Shimia isoporae: one gene and its partner. The protein of the gene in region 2 interacts with the protein of the main gene of each other region in a pairwise test. Links are inferred from orthologs where the notes say so. Each region holds a gene or a part of one and is shown on either strand. Other genes may lie near its edges. The genes, in order: rho and nusG.

What was found.
Region 1: the proteins of nusG (region 2) and rho interact in binary tests that used the Escherichia coli proteins (3 or more experiments, as listed by UniProt). The link is inferred for Shimia isoporae from one-to-one orthologs.

What each region holds. Positions count from the first base shown.
Region 1 is NZ_SMGR01000004.1:71,080-78,438, reverse strand. What follows is about bases 3,587-6,381. They hold rho (transcription termination factor Rho), read right to left. Parts: upstream 5,723-6,381; coding sequence 4,451-5,722; downstream 3,587-4,450. Other genes in these bases: BXY66_RS17225 (CopD family protein), read right to left, coding at 5,845-6,294; mnmE (tRNA uridine-5-carboxymethylaminomethyl(34) synthesis GTPase MnmE), read right to left, coding at 3,587-4,440. Outside these bases: BXY66_RS17250 (ParA family protein), read right to left, coding at 1-639; 16S rRNA (guanine(527)-N(7))-methyltransferase RsmG, read right to left, coding at 632-1,255; tRNA uridine-5-carboxymethylaminomethyl(34) synthesis enzyme MnmG, read right to left, coding at 1,255-3,117; more of mnmE, read right to left, coding at 3,142-3,586; BXY66_RS17220 (Maf family protein), read left to right, coding at 6,706-7,305; BXY66_RS17215 (shikimate dehydrogenase), read left to right, coding at 7,302-7,359. UniProt on the Escherichia coli protein: Facilitates transcription termination by a mechanism that involves Rho binding to the nascent RNA, activation of Rho's RNA-dependent ATPase activity, and release of the mRNA from the DNA template.
Region 2 is NZ_SMGR01000003.1:30,710-38,017, forward strand. Bases 1,602-4,345 are described here. They hold nusG (transcription termination/antitermination protein NusG), read right to left. Parts: upstream 3,369-4,345; coding sequence 2,835-3,368; downstream 1,602-2,834. Other genes in these bases: BXY66_RS14485 (alpha-hydroxy acid oxidase), read right to left, coding at 1,602-1,846; BXY66_RS14490 (nuclear transport factor 2 family protein), read right to left, coding at 1,963-2,736; secE (preprotein translocase subunit SecE), read right to left, coding at 3,562-3,759; BXY66_RS14505 (hypothetical protein), read right to left, coding at 3,853-4,345. Outside these bases: BXY66_RS14480 (hypothetical protein), read left to right, coding at 1-619; more of BXY66_RS14485, read right to left, coding at 698-1,601; more of BXY66_RS14505, read right to left, coding at 4,346-4,527; BXY66_RS14510 (hypothetical protein), read right to left, coding at 4,740-5,246; BXY66_RS14515 (glycosyltransferase family 2 protein), read right to left, coding at 5,405-7,282. UniProt on the Escherichia coli protein: Part of the processive rRNA transcription and antitermination complex (rrnTAC). The complex forms an RNA-chaperone ring around the RNA exit tunnel of RNA polymerase (RNAP).

The DNA of each region.
Region 1 (7,359 bases), on a different replicon or contig from region 2:
ATCGCGCGCATCTTGCTCAACTTGCTGGGACAGGTTGTTGCGCGCATCAAACATTGTCAAAACCACGCCTTCAATACGCAAGGCCTCGTTGGCCGTTTGTCGCACCTCCCTGACCGTGAACATAAGCTGAGACAAACCCTCGAGAGCGAAGAACTCGCTTTGGAGCGGGATAAGAACAGAGTCGGACGCAATCATAGCGTTCACTGTCAGCAAATTCAGCGACGGCGGGCAATCAATGAGGATGTAGTCAAATTCATACCGGTCCATTGGCGTTTGACGCAGAGCATCGTGCAAAAGAAAGCTGCGCTTTTCGTTGGACATGAGCTCAATGTCAGCGGAGCTGAGATCTACAGTTGCTGGCACGATAGACATTCCAGGAACGTCAGATGTCTGAATGACATCGCCGAGCTCTACTTCCCCCAGAATAAGATCATAGGTGGTGTATTCCCGGTCCTCAATATCCACTCCCAGGCCCGTCGAAGCGTTGCCTTGAGGATCCAAATCGACCAGTAAAACTTTACAGCCTTCTTCCGTGAGTGCGGAAGCGAGGTTTATGGCCGTCGTTGTTTTGCCAACACCGCCTTTTTGATTTGCGACCGCGATGATTTTGGGGCCTTTGGGCCGCGACGGATCAGACACGATTGAGTTCTCCGACCTTCAAAATTACTGCCTGGGGTTCCGTGATACTTTGAATGGCATCCACTTGAAAAGACCACGATTCCTTTGCATCGGCGATTTCTTTTTCCCAAGTGGCACCTTTGGGAAACAGCGCCAGTCCTCCGGTGGAAAGGTGGCGTTCGGCAAAGCCAAAAAGCATATTCAGATCGGCCAGTGCGCGAGCGCTCAGAACAGATGCTTTCTGCGGCTCAGTTTGCTCAATTCTTTGGCTGATTACAGTGGCTGGAACTCCAGTTTCACGCAACACGGACCGCAGAAAGGCGCATTTTCTCTGATCTGACTCGATCAGCGTCACTTTTTGGGGCGCCTCGGGCTCGGCGCACATGAGCGCAATAACAAGACCTGGAAAACCACCGCCACTTCCAATGTCCACCCAGTGTGATGTTGTGGGTGGAGCAATTTTCAGTACTTGGGCCGAATCCAAAATGTGGCGGGTCCAAAGATCCGCAATTGTGGATTTGGACACCAGGTTGATGCGCGGATTCCACTTAATCAGCATGTCGGCAAGCTGTTTGAGTCGTTCAGATGTTTCACGTGAAACATTGAGGTCAGCCAGAATTCGGTCGGGAATTGCCATCAAGCCGACTTTTCCCGTTTGGCCTGACGCAATTTAGCCAACAAGAGCGTCAAGGCAGCGGGCGTCATTCCGTCGAGTCGACCTGCCTGCCCAAGGTTTGCAGGACGGGCGTTGTTCAATTTGCTTTTGAGTTCGTTGGATAGCCCCTCGATTCCATCAAAATCGAAGTCCGATGGGATCAATTGGCTTTCGTCACGCTTCATCGCCTCAACATCTCGCTTCTGGCGCTCGATATAGTTGGCATAAAGTGCGTCTTTTTCCAGTTGCCCGCGAGTCTCCAGGTCAACGTCCTCGAAGGCAGGGTCGATTGGCAAGAGATCGTCAAAACCAACTTCGGGAAAGGCGAGGACCTGAAAGGCCGTTCGGCGATTACCATCCTGGTTGACCGCAATGCCCGCCGCATTGATTTCTCGTGGAGTAAGCGCCTCCTTTTCGAGGAGCGCGCGCCCAGAAACCAACTTCTCCAACTTCGCTCCAAAAATCCGACGTCGGTCTTCACCGATCAAACCCAGGGTTTCACCGATTGGTGTCAGTCTTTGGTCAGCGTTGTCAGCACGTAGAGACAAGCGAAATTCAGCCCGACTGGTGAACATACGGTAGGGCTCCGTCACGCCCCGGGTAATCAGGTCGTCAACCATCACCCCGATATAGCTGTCAGATCGGCTAAAGTAATGAGGATCCCTGCCCTGCGCGGACAAAGCCGCATTTAGCCCAGCGACCAAACCTTGAGCAGCGGCTTCCTCATATCCAGTGGTGCCGTTGATCTGGCCTGCAAGATAAAGACCTTCTACACCTTTGACGCCTAGTGCGGCATCCAATGCACGCGGGTCAACATAGTCATATTCGATGGCGTAACCAGGTTGGAGAATTTCAACATCCTCCAAAGCATAGATTGAGCGTACATAGTCTTCCTGAACATCCACAGGCAATGACGTGGAGATACCGTTCGGATACACTGTGTCGTCATCCAAACCTTCAGGCTCCAAAAAGATCTGATGGGAATCCTTATCTGCAAAGCGCACGATTTTGTCTTCTATAGATGGGCAATAGCGCGGACCAACACCCTCGATGTGGCCACCATACATTGCCGATCGATCAAGATTATTCCGGATGATGTCGTGTGTTTTTGAATTTGTGTGAGTGATACCACATGCAATCTGACGGGCCGTCGGCGCCTTATTCAAAAAAGAGAACATGACTGGCAGATCATCGCCGGGTTGGCTGTCGAGCAGGTCCCACTTAATGGTTTTTCCATTCAATCGTGGCGGTGTTCCGGTTTTCAATCGACCCAGTGGCAGACCGAAACTATCGATGCGTTCCGCCAACTTAATCGATGCGTTGTCGCCCATCCGACCGCCTGAATGAGAGACATCGCCGATATGGATCACACCACGGAGAAAAGTGCCGGTTGTAAGCACAACCGCATGAGCCTGAATTTCGACGCCATCAGCGAGAACAACTCCCCGAACGGCTTGTCCTTCCATTCTGAAATCGGTGACCTCTCCCTCGACAATCGTCAAGTTAGGTGTCGATTCAATTTCGGACAGCATTTCTGTGCGATAGATCCTTCGGTCAGACTGTGCGCGAGGCCCTTGAACCGCAGGCCCTTTTCTTCGGTTCAGAAGACGAAACTGTATACCCGCTTTGTCCGCGATCCGCCCCATGACACCATCAAGTGCATCTACTTCACGCACGAGATGGCCTTTACCAAGCCCGCCAATAGCAGGGTTGCAAGACATCACGCCGATACCAGATTTTTTCAGCGTCACAAGCGCTGTCTGTGCGCCCATGCGAGCTGAAGCTGTAGCCGCATCAGCGCCGGCATGACCACCACCAACAACAATGACGTCAAAATGTTTCACGTGAAACACTCCCCTCTCCGATCGCTATTTGCCAATGCAAAAGCTCGAGAAAATCTCATCCAACAGGTTTTCTACATCGACGTGCCCGACAATAGAATCAAGAGCACGAATCGCGGTGCGTAACTCTTCTGCACCAATATCATAATGATCAGGACCCAAGGCGAGAACGGCCCGCGCGGCATCCAGAGATTCAGAAGCCCTCTTCATAGCAATCCGATGCCGTTCACGCGTCGCAACGCCGGACCTACCAGCCTGCTCCGAAAGCTTTTCGGTGATCTCACCAACAAGTTCGCCAATACCAAAACCAGTCTTTCCGGAGATAGCGTCTCGCTGATTCTCCAATGTATCGGCTTTGGCGAGCCGAATGACATCATTTGGCATGGGAACAAAGTCTAGTTCCTGCTCATCGGACTTCAAAAATACCCGCAAGTCTGCGGCTTCCGCTCTTTCGCGGGCGCGCTGAATTCCGATGCCCTCAACGTGATCGTCCGTTTCGCGAAGGCCGGCCGTGTCAAGCAACGTCACAGGCAGGCCATTCAGCTCCATACGAACTTCAATCACGTCTCGTGTGGTGCCAGCATACTCAGAAGTTATTGCTGCTTCACGTCCAGCGAGGGCGTTCAAAAGAGTGGACTTTCCGACATTCGGCGCCCCTAGAATTGCAACTTCAAAGCCTGTTCGAATGCGCTCTGCTGTTTCGACTCCGGCGATTTCCCGATCCAGTTCCGTACGGACACCTGCCAGCAGCGCTTCGACCTCAGGCGTCACGTCAACGGGAACGTCCTCATCAGCAAAGTCAATTGTTGCTTCGATCAGGGCTGCGGCACGGATCAGGTCAGTGCGCCATTTGCCCGCGAGGTCACCAAGATCACCTGACAAAACGCGCAGGGCCTGGCGTCGTTGGGCTTCGGTTTCTGCGTCTATAAGATCAGCAAGACCTTCAACTTGCGCCAGGTCCAGACAACCATTCTCCAATGCCCGTCGTGTAAACTCACCTGCTTCGGCCAAACGAAGGCCTTCCATTTCGGAAAGCTCACGTAGGACCGCGTTCACAACCGCTGTAGACCCATGCAAATGCAGTTCGAGAACATCTTCACCCGTGAAGCTTGCCTTCTCCTCGAAATAGAGAACCAAAGCCTGATCAAGACGTCGGCCTTGGCCGTCCTTCAGTGTCTTCAAGGATGCGAAGCGTGGCCCGGGAAGCTCTCCCAAAAGCGCCCTGCCCGCGGAAGTCGCGCGGGTTCCGGACACTCGAACGACAGCGACCCCCGCTTTACCGGGGGCCGTTGCTAAGGCGAAAATTGTATCCGGCACATAGGCCATCACAGATCCCTTAGGTGTTCATCGAGTCAAAGAACTCGGAGTTGGTCTTGGTCTGCTTGAGTTTGCCAAGCAGGAACTCGACGGCATCGGTTGTACCCATGGGGTTGAGGATGCGGCGTAGAACAAAGGTTTTCGCCAGATCACCCTTGTCGACCAGAAGATCCTCTTTCCGGGTGCCGGACTTGAGAATGTCAATCGCCGGGAAGACACGTTTGTCTGCCACTTTGCGATCGAGAACGATTTCGGAGTTACCAGTACCTTTGAATTCTTCGAAGATAACTTCGTCCATACGCGAACCGGTATCGATCAGAGCCGTCGAGATGATGGTAAGGGAACCACCTTCTTCGATGTTACGAGCGGCACCAAAGAAGCGTTTGGGTCGTTGCAATGCATTTGCATCCACACCACCGGTCAGAACTTTACCCGATGACGGCACGACAGTGTTGAACGCCCTACCAAGTCTTGTGATTGAGTCGAGTAGAATAACAACATCTCGTTTATGCTCAACAAGACGCTTGGCTTTTTCAATGACCATTTCGGACACCGCAACGTGGCGGGTTGCAGGTTCGTCAAAGGTCGAGGAAATAACTTCGCCTTTTACCGATCTCTGCATGTCGGTGACCTCTTCAGGACGTTCATCGATGAGCAGTACGATCAAATAGCATTCTGGATGGTTGGCTTCGATTGAGTGCGCAATGTTTTGCAGGATCACTGTTTTACCAGTCCGCGGCGGCGCAACGATCAGGGAACGCTGACCTTTACCGATTGGTGCAACGAGATCGATCACACGGGCGGACTTGTCCTTGATGGTCGGATCTTCGATCTCCATCTTTAGACGTTCATCCGGGTAGAGAGGTGTCAGGTTGTCAAAAGCGATTTTGTGCTTGGCCTTCTCAGGGGCCTCAAAGTTGATCTGAGACACGCCTGTCAGCGCGAAATAGCGCTCGTTGTCGCCAGGGGCCGTCATAACACCGTCAACGGTGTCTCCAGTGCGCAGGGAGTGCTGACGGATCATTTCCGGGCTCACATAGATGTCGTCAGGACCCGGAAGATAGTTTGCTTCCGGTGAGCGCAGGAAACCGAAGCCGTCCTGAAGTACCTCGAGCACACCTTCTCCAGAGATTTCCCAGCCATCATCCGCGCGTTCGCGCAGGATCTGGAACATCATCTCGCCTTTGCGCATCGTGGATGCGTTTTCGATTTCGAGCTCCTCGGCCATCGCCAGAAGGTCTTTGGGGCTTTTTGCCTTCAGGTCGCCAAGAGCGAGCTTTTCCTGTGTCATGAAAATATCCTGTCGCCGCCCCTGGGGGAGCGGTTCGTCATTTTTGTATGTGGAAGACACGTGACCCGGACGGGCCAGTTGGGGAGATAATTAAGCGCTGACTCGAGGCGAGTCAATTCTCGTTAGAATTTCACCACAACAGACAACACGATCACAACCATCAGGATGGTCGGCACTTCGTTCATCATCCGATACTGACGGCCGGTCAGAGTATTCTCATCTCGTTCGAATTTCTTTCGCATCTGCATGAGCCAGTGATCGAAGCCCGTCATAGCGATAACACAGATCGCCTTGGTGTATGGCCAAATAGCGGTCCAATCCACGATTCCGGGAGTAAACACGAGAGTGAGACCGGCCATCCATGTGACAACACTGGCCGGCGCCATGATATATCGCTGGAGTTTGTGCTCCATGATCTTCAGCGTTTCGTCGAGATTGTCGCCCTTCTCTGCTCGCTCGGCGTGATACACAAACAAACGGGGGAGATAGAAGATCCCTGCCATCCAAGAGATGACCGCCATGATATGAAGGGAGAGCACGTACGGGTAAATATCGACAAGAAAGTATCCCATGGTCTTGGTCTCCGTGATCCTCTCGGTCCTCTCTAAATAAATAAAGAAATATAGAAAAGGATGATGATTTTGTTGGGGGCTTCATTTCTGTGGATTAAAGGTTTTCCCCAAGACTTATCCACACATGAGTATGTTCAGATGAGTTTTGAACACATTTTGATTTCGAGAAATTTAAAATCATAAAAACAAGGGCTTGGCCGATTTACAAATTTGATTTCGCTGGGGATAAATCTGCGGATGAACTTGGATAATTCAGTTGATCCCCGCGTCAGGAGTTTTCCCCATCCACTGTGCGGGAATCTCTGAATGGAGTTCTGGGGTTCCCGGGAAATCCACCGCTTGCAAAATCCCGCACATCTTTCCAGAAAGAATTCTCCTTCCTCACGGCGATCTGTCCACGGAGTTGTCCACATGCCAGCAAAACTCGTCCTAGCTTCCGGATCGGAAATTCGTGCCACGCTCCTGCGGAATTCAGGTGTGGACTTTGACATAAATCCGGGGCGCGTTGATGAAGAGATGATCAGACGCGGGCTGGAGGCAGAAGGCGCATCGCCTCGCGATATAGCGGATGCGCTGGCGGAATCCAAAGCTCGTAAGGTCAGCGCCAAGTCTCCAGGCGCGTTGGTTCTGGGGTGTGATCAGGTGTTGGATTTTCAGGGCAGGGTTTTTTCCAAACCTGATAGCCCTGAAGCAGCGAAAGCACAGCTTGAGCAATTACGTGGCCAACGCCACATGTTGCACTCGGCTGCTGTACTATATGAAAACGGCGAACCGGTTTGGCGATTTGTCGGGGTTGTGCGGCTATTCATGCGTGATTTCAGCGACAGCTATCTGAAAGGCTACCTTGCGCGAAACTGGGAAAGCATCCGGCACTCTGTTGGTGGCTATAAACTCGAGGAAGAAGGCGTTCGCTTGTTCGAAAAAATCGACGGCGACTATTTTACAGTTCTCGGCATGCCGCTTGTTGAAATACTGTCGTATCTGACGACACGGGGAGATTTAGAGAAATGACCTTGGCATCAATCCCGCTCGCCGGGGTGATTGGCGACCCGATAGCGCATTCGA
Region 2 (7,308 bases):
CGAACGCCCGCCGGACGAAATGATCAACCTCTATGACGAAGGCGTTTCCATTCAGGCCCACGCTGCGGAAATGGCCATCTCATACAAGCAGTTCTGCCTGCACCCGATGACCCACATGCCCATCAAGCCAACCCCGATGCCTTCGTTCGAGGTACTTCTTGATATGGAAAACCGCTATGGTTTCGTCCCTATGGCGATGCTGAAGGCGTTCTTCGCCCCTACGCCCACCACCGATTGGCAAGCGGTCATCGAAGAGATCCTGTTCAAGACTTTGGGCGCCCTCGATCTGATCGACTTTTACGTACCCATCCTCGAAATCCTCCGCGGCGGAGAGTTCAAAGACGTCTGGGAAGACCTGCTCAGAGCCGCCGCCGAGCACGATTTCTGGGAGCTTGTGAAAACCTTGCTTGAGGACTTCCTGCTCTCGGACAAGTTCCGCGAACTTCTGATCAAGAAACTGGGCAAGGAGGTTGCCGAAGAGATCCTGGAGAAAATGTTGCAAAAGTGGATTCCGATCCTCGGCTGGGCACAGCTCATCGGTAACATCATCGCCGTTCTTATCGTGCAAATGCTATACTACTACTCCCTGATTTTTGGCCCGTTCATCTTGCCGAAATGACGCCTACCGCCAGGTCAGAAACAACAACACCCGACCTAAATTGGTCGGGTGCATGAAATTCTTCTTTCTTACGATTGTTCAGCGCCAGCGCAGATTCTCACGGCTCAACTGATCCAGACTCGTGATCCCCATCAGCTTCATGTCCCGCTCAATCTCAGTGCGCATATTGCCCAGCACGCGTTCGACACCAGCCTGCCCCGCCGCCGCGAGTGCATAGAGGTAAAGCCGCCCGCCGGAACAGGCCTTCGCCCCAACCGACAACGCCTTCAGCACATGTGTGCCGCGTTGAATGCCGCCTTCGCAGATCACATCAATCTGGTCGCCCACGGCGTCACAGATTTCTGCCAGCTGATCAAACGGCGCGCGCGATCCGTCCAACTGCCGCCCACCGTGGTTGGACACCATGATACCGGTACAACCGATATCAACCGCCCGCTTTGCGTCTTCGACACTCATGATGCCTTTTAGAGCAAACTGTCCGTTCCATTGGGCACAGAGCTTCTCCGCGTCCTTCCAGTTCATCGACTGGTCAAGCATTGTCGAGAAATACTCTCCTACTGACACGGCCAGATTGGTCCCTGCGCTCACATGCCCCGACAGGTGCGGCATGTCGAATTTCTCTTTGGTGAAGAAGTTCCACGCCCACATCGGATGCGCCGCAAAACTCAGGGCCGAAGCCGGTGTCAGCTTGGGCGGAGAGGTAAAGCCCGTGCGCAAATCCCGTTCGCGGTTGCCGCCCGTGATGGTATCCACCGTCAGCGCCATAACCTGAAAATTCGCCGCCCGCGCACGTTCCAGCAACGCATCGTTCAAGCCACGATCCTTGTGGAAGTAGAACTGGAACATCTTCGGCCCCGGCGCGATCTTTTCGATCTCTTCAACCGTCACCGTCGCCAGCGAGGACACGCCAAACATTGTTCCGTATTTGGTCGCCGCCTTGCCAACCGCCCGCTCGCCTTCGTGATGGAACAACCGCTGCAAGGCTGTGGGCGCGCAATAGATCGGCATGTCGAGCTTCTGGCCCATGACCTCCACCGACATATCGACGTTTTCCACCCCGTTCAGGACGTTGGGCACCAAATCCACGTCGTCAAAGCTCGTGGTGTTGCGGCGGTAGGTGATCTCGTCATCCGCCGCCCCGTCGATGTAGTGAAAGATCGGTCCCGGCAGGCGCTTCTTGGCCAGCTTCCGAAAGTCCTGAAAATTGTGGCAATCCGTGAGCCGCATGGCACGCCCTCCCCTGACGCTTTGGCAAATCCCTTAAATTGGTAATTTTCTTTTACCAATATTTGCCAAAGCTGCAAGAGAGTTTGTGATCGACTGAAGACGAAGGTGGGAGTCCCTCAGAATTTTCCGGAATTTGCCCATTCCTCGCGCGGCGGCACCGGCTCTGCATTGTCCCAATGTTCAACGATCTTGCCATTCTCAATTCGGAAAATATCCGCCTGACACATGTCCTGACCATTCAGCCGTGTGCGGTTGAGCGTGGCGACAAAATTCCCCTCACCCACCATCAGGAAGCACTCCTGAAAACTCAACGGACAGTCTTCCGCGCCATAGAAAGCGGCAAAGGCCGCCAGCCCGTCCTCCATCCCGGATGAGTGCTGATGGAACACCTCATCGCTGATGAAATCCCCCATCCGGTCTACCCGCCGCCCGATCAGACAGGCGTCTATAAATTCCGCCACCAGCGCCTTGTTCGCCGCCGTTTTATCGAGATCAACAACGTCCGTCGGCCCATCTACCAAGGTTCGACCCGCCGGATTGGGCGGTGTGTCTTCGCCAATCACGTCCCAATGCTCGACGATCAGCCCTTCGTCGTCTGAATCAAAGAAGTCCGTCGTGACCCACCTCGCAGCCCCGCCATTCAGAACCTGATGCGCCTGAAGGAAAACCTTCGGCCCATCCTGCAGCGCCCGCACCACGCGGATGTCCCGATCCGGATTGCGCTCGATGAAAGGTCCAAAGAAAGCCAGAAACCCCTCCTTGCCGTCCGCCACTCCTGTCGAATGTTGCGTATACCGCGCGCCGGTGTAGGCATTTACGGCCTCCTCCGCGTGCCCGTCCCGAATACCCTTCATATACAGATCGATCGCATTTTCCTTGGCTGTGGCCATGACGCCCTCCAACAAACCGCACAAACAAAAACGCCCCGATGGTGACACATCGGAGCGCTTAATCAATTCACGAATTTGAGGGGAGACCCCTAAAGCCATTAACCCTGCTTGGTCACCTGAGTGTACTCCAACTCGACCGGGGTCTCGCGGCCAAAGATCGACACGGTCACCTTCAGGCGCTGGTTGTCTTCGTCCACTTCCTCGACCATGCCGTCGAAATCTTCGAACGGGCCGTCGTTGACTTTGACCTTCTCGCCCACCTCGAAGCTGATCATCAGCTTCGGCGCTTCTTCGCCTTCCTGCACGCGACCAAGGATGCCCTGCACCTCGGCGTCACGCATCGGCATCGGACGGCCCTGCGGGCCAAGGAAACCGGTGACGCGGTTGATCGAATTGATCAGGTGATAGCCCTGATCGCTCATTTCCATGTGCACGAGAACGTAACCGGGCATAAAGCGGCGCTCGGTGGTCACTTTCTTGCCGCGACGCACTTCGATCACTTCTTCAGTCGGCACCAGCACTTCGTCAATCTGGTCCTCGAGCCCTTGCTCTTCGACCGACGTGCGGATTGTCTCGGCGACCTTCTTCTCGAAGTTCGAAAGTACGCTGACCGAATACCACCGTTTTGCCATGTGACCGTTCTTTCCCGTCTTACCGGCCTGGGCCGGGTGTCATTTCAATACGCGCCCCGACGGGGGCATTTGGGAACAAAAAATCGGCGTGCAACTTGATTCGCCACACGCCACATTCCCGAAGTAGGCAGTGAACTACCGCCGATACCATTGGATTTCAAGAGCCAAAGGCCGCGAAGCGACCTCACCAGCCTTAGCCGAAGAGCGACAGAATGCCGTTCAGACCGCCGCGGATCAGAATGTCCACAAGCGAGAAAAACGCCGCAGTCAGCGCCGCCATGATAAAGACCATGACCGTGGTCAGCAGAACTTCGCGGCGAGTCGGCCAAACGACTTTGGACACTTCCGCGCGGACTTGCTGAATAAAGGTGATCGGATTGGTTTTCGCCATGACGCTTCTTCTTTGCCTTGATCAGAGGCTGACATACTTGGCTGGCCTGACAAATTCAAGGCCATTTGGCGCTCTTTGATCGTTGAAACGCCTTCAACCACCAATTCGTGAGATACGTGCCGCAAATGACGGGTCTATCGGCCCATCCCATGCATCGTCATCAGTCACGGGACGATAGAGCAGATGACGCATGCTATTGGGGAGGAGTTTTTCCACAAAGCGCGCCCGTGCCGGGTCATTCCAGATAAACCGCTGAATGCGGCGTCCGACGATGCGCGCCATACGGTCCTGACCGATCAGGGCCCCAAGCAGCAATAGTCCGGAAAGGAATGTCAGAACCAGCATCGGAATGAACATCGGTTGCCAATAAACCACCGAGCTCAGGAGAGCGACAGACAGGATACGGGGCGTTGTCAGAAAGCGTCGCAAAGCTCGTGTCGGCCCGCCCTCGACAATCTCGAGCTTGCGCCAGGAGCGTTCTCGCGGAGCCTCAACCCAATCGTGCCATTCCGCGGACGTCGCCTCAGCACGTGCCCTTGCGCCAACCGGCGCGACATTGTGTTCGATCGGCTCGGGGCGGGCTTCTACTGGTTTGGGTTCGACAGCGAGGGCTTCTTGGGGAACGCCCGCGACGGCCTCGTCATCTGCAACCAGATTTCGGATCGCATCAAGGGTTTCCTCGCCGAACGGCTCGCCGGGTTCTTTGATATCCGCGCCATACTGCGGCACATCACCTTTGTCATAAAGCGTTGGATCGTCGTTGCTCATACCAATCACCATCTCGACGCACCCTTGGTAAGCGCGGCACGCCGTTTCCTGAGACGCCGCCGCCCTCACACAGCCACGTACGAATCAAGTTGAACTCTAACTGTTAGGGTTTGCTTAAGACTTTGGTGCTCAGCAGGCACAGTTGTGGCGATTTTGAGGCAAATGCTCAAAATCGCCTAGGGGCTTGTTGCCCAACTCTCTGAAAAGAAAGGTTATCTTCCGGACACGAACTTTTGCGCCAGTCGCAGTTCATGCTGCCAATATCGCATGCACCAGAGGCCCACACCACGCAAGGCATCTCGGACCCGCTCTGGTCCAACAGCAACCGCAGCCACAATAAACAGGATCAGCGACCAGATCAGAAGCCGGATCGCCACAGCCGGCATAACCAAAGCGACCGTGCCAACCATAATCAACGACAGCAAACGCGGGCGTGGCCACCGACGCGCCATAAGGGCGTCGCGTTCAGCCTCGATGAGCGCCAACTCTGCCGCAGGTGCTCCCGCCAATTCGGGAGCATTCCGCTGCATCGCTGCTTCAACGCGGGAAATCTTTGGCTCGGCCGGTTCATTTGCCTGCGCTCCAACAGTCCGCCGCGCAGCTTCAATCATCAGCCGGTGAACTTCTTTTCTAGGCTTGGAAGAAACAGCACTGTCTTCCCGCTCAGGCATGAACGGACCGGTGTCGTCAAAATCCCCTAGTCTCCAATTCTGTCCCATGTCGTCCCTTTCGAACAACGCCCCCTGCTGCGCTGTCAAAATTTACAGCCTCGCGGAATGGTTAATGAAAGGTAAATAGGACGAGTCTTAGCGGGCTTCTGGGCATTCTCTGGGCCATTTGTGTCGCAAATGGGGCAATTACCCGCGTCAATCTCAGCTCAGCTCCCTGCAACAGCGAGGTCTTTGCCTCGCTCAGACGACGCAGTTTCCACCCTCTCCAACGGCTCCAACACGACCGGCTTTTTGTCCGGTCTGCTGGCGGGCGTCACTGTGATGCTCAACAAACTCTCTAGCGTGTAGTAGCTCCGAAACAACCGGAACAGCGTGTACTCCGGAACATAAAGCAAAGCGCGCCAGGATCGGTTGATCAACGTCGCCATGATCGACACAAGGAACGGTGCTCCTATCGCAACAGCAAAGATAGCACTTAGCTGCGGCCGCATCTCTGGCGAGAACGGATCCATGAACTCGATCATGCCAAAAAATATCAGCCCGATCGACATGGCACGGAATGACGTGTTCAACAGCATCAGCGGAAGAATAACGATCCCTCGCAAAGACCGGTGATTGATGCGCGACGCTTCGGCACAACGCGCGGCGATGTGAAACGCGGACCTGAACCAGCGCATCCGTTGTTCGCGCATGTGATGCAGCGTGGCAGGCACCTCACTCTCATAGCGCACCTTCGGATCGACCATCACGCGATACCCCATCTCACCGATGCGCATCGACATGTCTGAGTCTTCGCCGTTCAAGCCAAACGCAAAGCCACCAAGCAATCTGGGAAACTCGGAGCGGTACACCGCGAACATGCCGGGTATGGCAACCAGCGCCTCGATCGCGTCGGTGCCAATCGCATAATAGCCGTGGTTCACCAAAACTTCAGACTGCCGCGCCCTCTCAAAGAAACTGCGACCACGGGTGAAGGGCACGCCGCCAAGACAGCCGAGCGTCGGATCACTGAAGTGCGACAACGCCCGCCAAAGTGCATCGGAGTGGATTTGCGTATCGGCATCAATGCGGATCACAAAGTCTGTTTGTACCTCCGCAAAACCTCGGTTGAGCGCATGCGCCTTACCCGGTCTCGCCTCGTCAATGACCCGTCCATTCACATGACGTGTTTTCGCAAAAGCGGCCTCGGTAACAGCGCGAGTGGAGTCCGATGAGTTATTGTTTACAACGAGTACATTCACCTCACCGCCGTATTCAATCGCAGCAGCCTCAATCGCGGCAACGGTGTGCGCAATGATATATTCCTCATTGTGTGCGGGGATCACAATCGACAATGGCGGCCGGAACTGTGGATCCGGAGTGTCCCTGCGGCGATCCCAACACGACAAAAGGTAGAGCATCAAAAAGAGACTCGGTAAGAACAGGAAAACGCCCGGCCCTAGTCCGCCCAACAGCGAGAACGACCGCAACTTCGTGATGAATTGCGGGTCCAACTGGGTAACCTGATAGGACAGTGTCGCTGCAAGAAGCGTCACGGCGAAGAAACGGGTCGCGACAACACGCTTACGCCGCGGCTGGATGGTCATTTCCACCGAATCCGGCATTGCCCCGCGCCGGAACACCTGCGTTGAAAAAACCGCGAAACCCGCCAGCCCGCCAGCGATCTCCTGCACATTCAAATCCGGAGGAAGGCCCGTCACCAACGAAATTCCGTAAGCTGCGTAGTCCAGCGTCGCACAGAACACGAAGAAATACCCGAGCAAGGCAACGATCAACCGCGCCTTGGCCTCGATGGTGCCATTGCAAAACAGGCCAAACGCCAAAAAGAACGACACCAAGAAATGGCGAATGGCGACGGAATGGTGATCCCGAACAGGGACAAAAACCCAATCGCCCGAAGGAAACAGGCGGCTCAAGGGCTCCCAGTTCTGCAAAGCAATGAGTCCGCCCGCGCAAATCAGGACAAACGTCACCAGAACGGCTGGCGCACGCCAAAGGGCCACCCGGCCAGAGAGTTTTTCCGGCTGGCTGTCTACACTCCAGAACTCGTTCCGGGACGCTTTGCTTTGATCAACTTTACGCATCTCACGACCTGTAATTGGCCTGAATA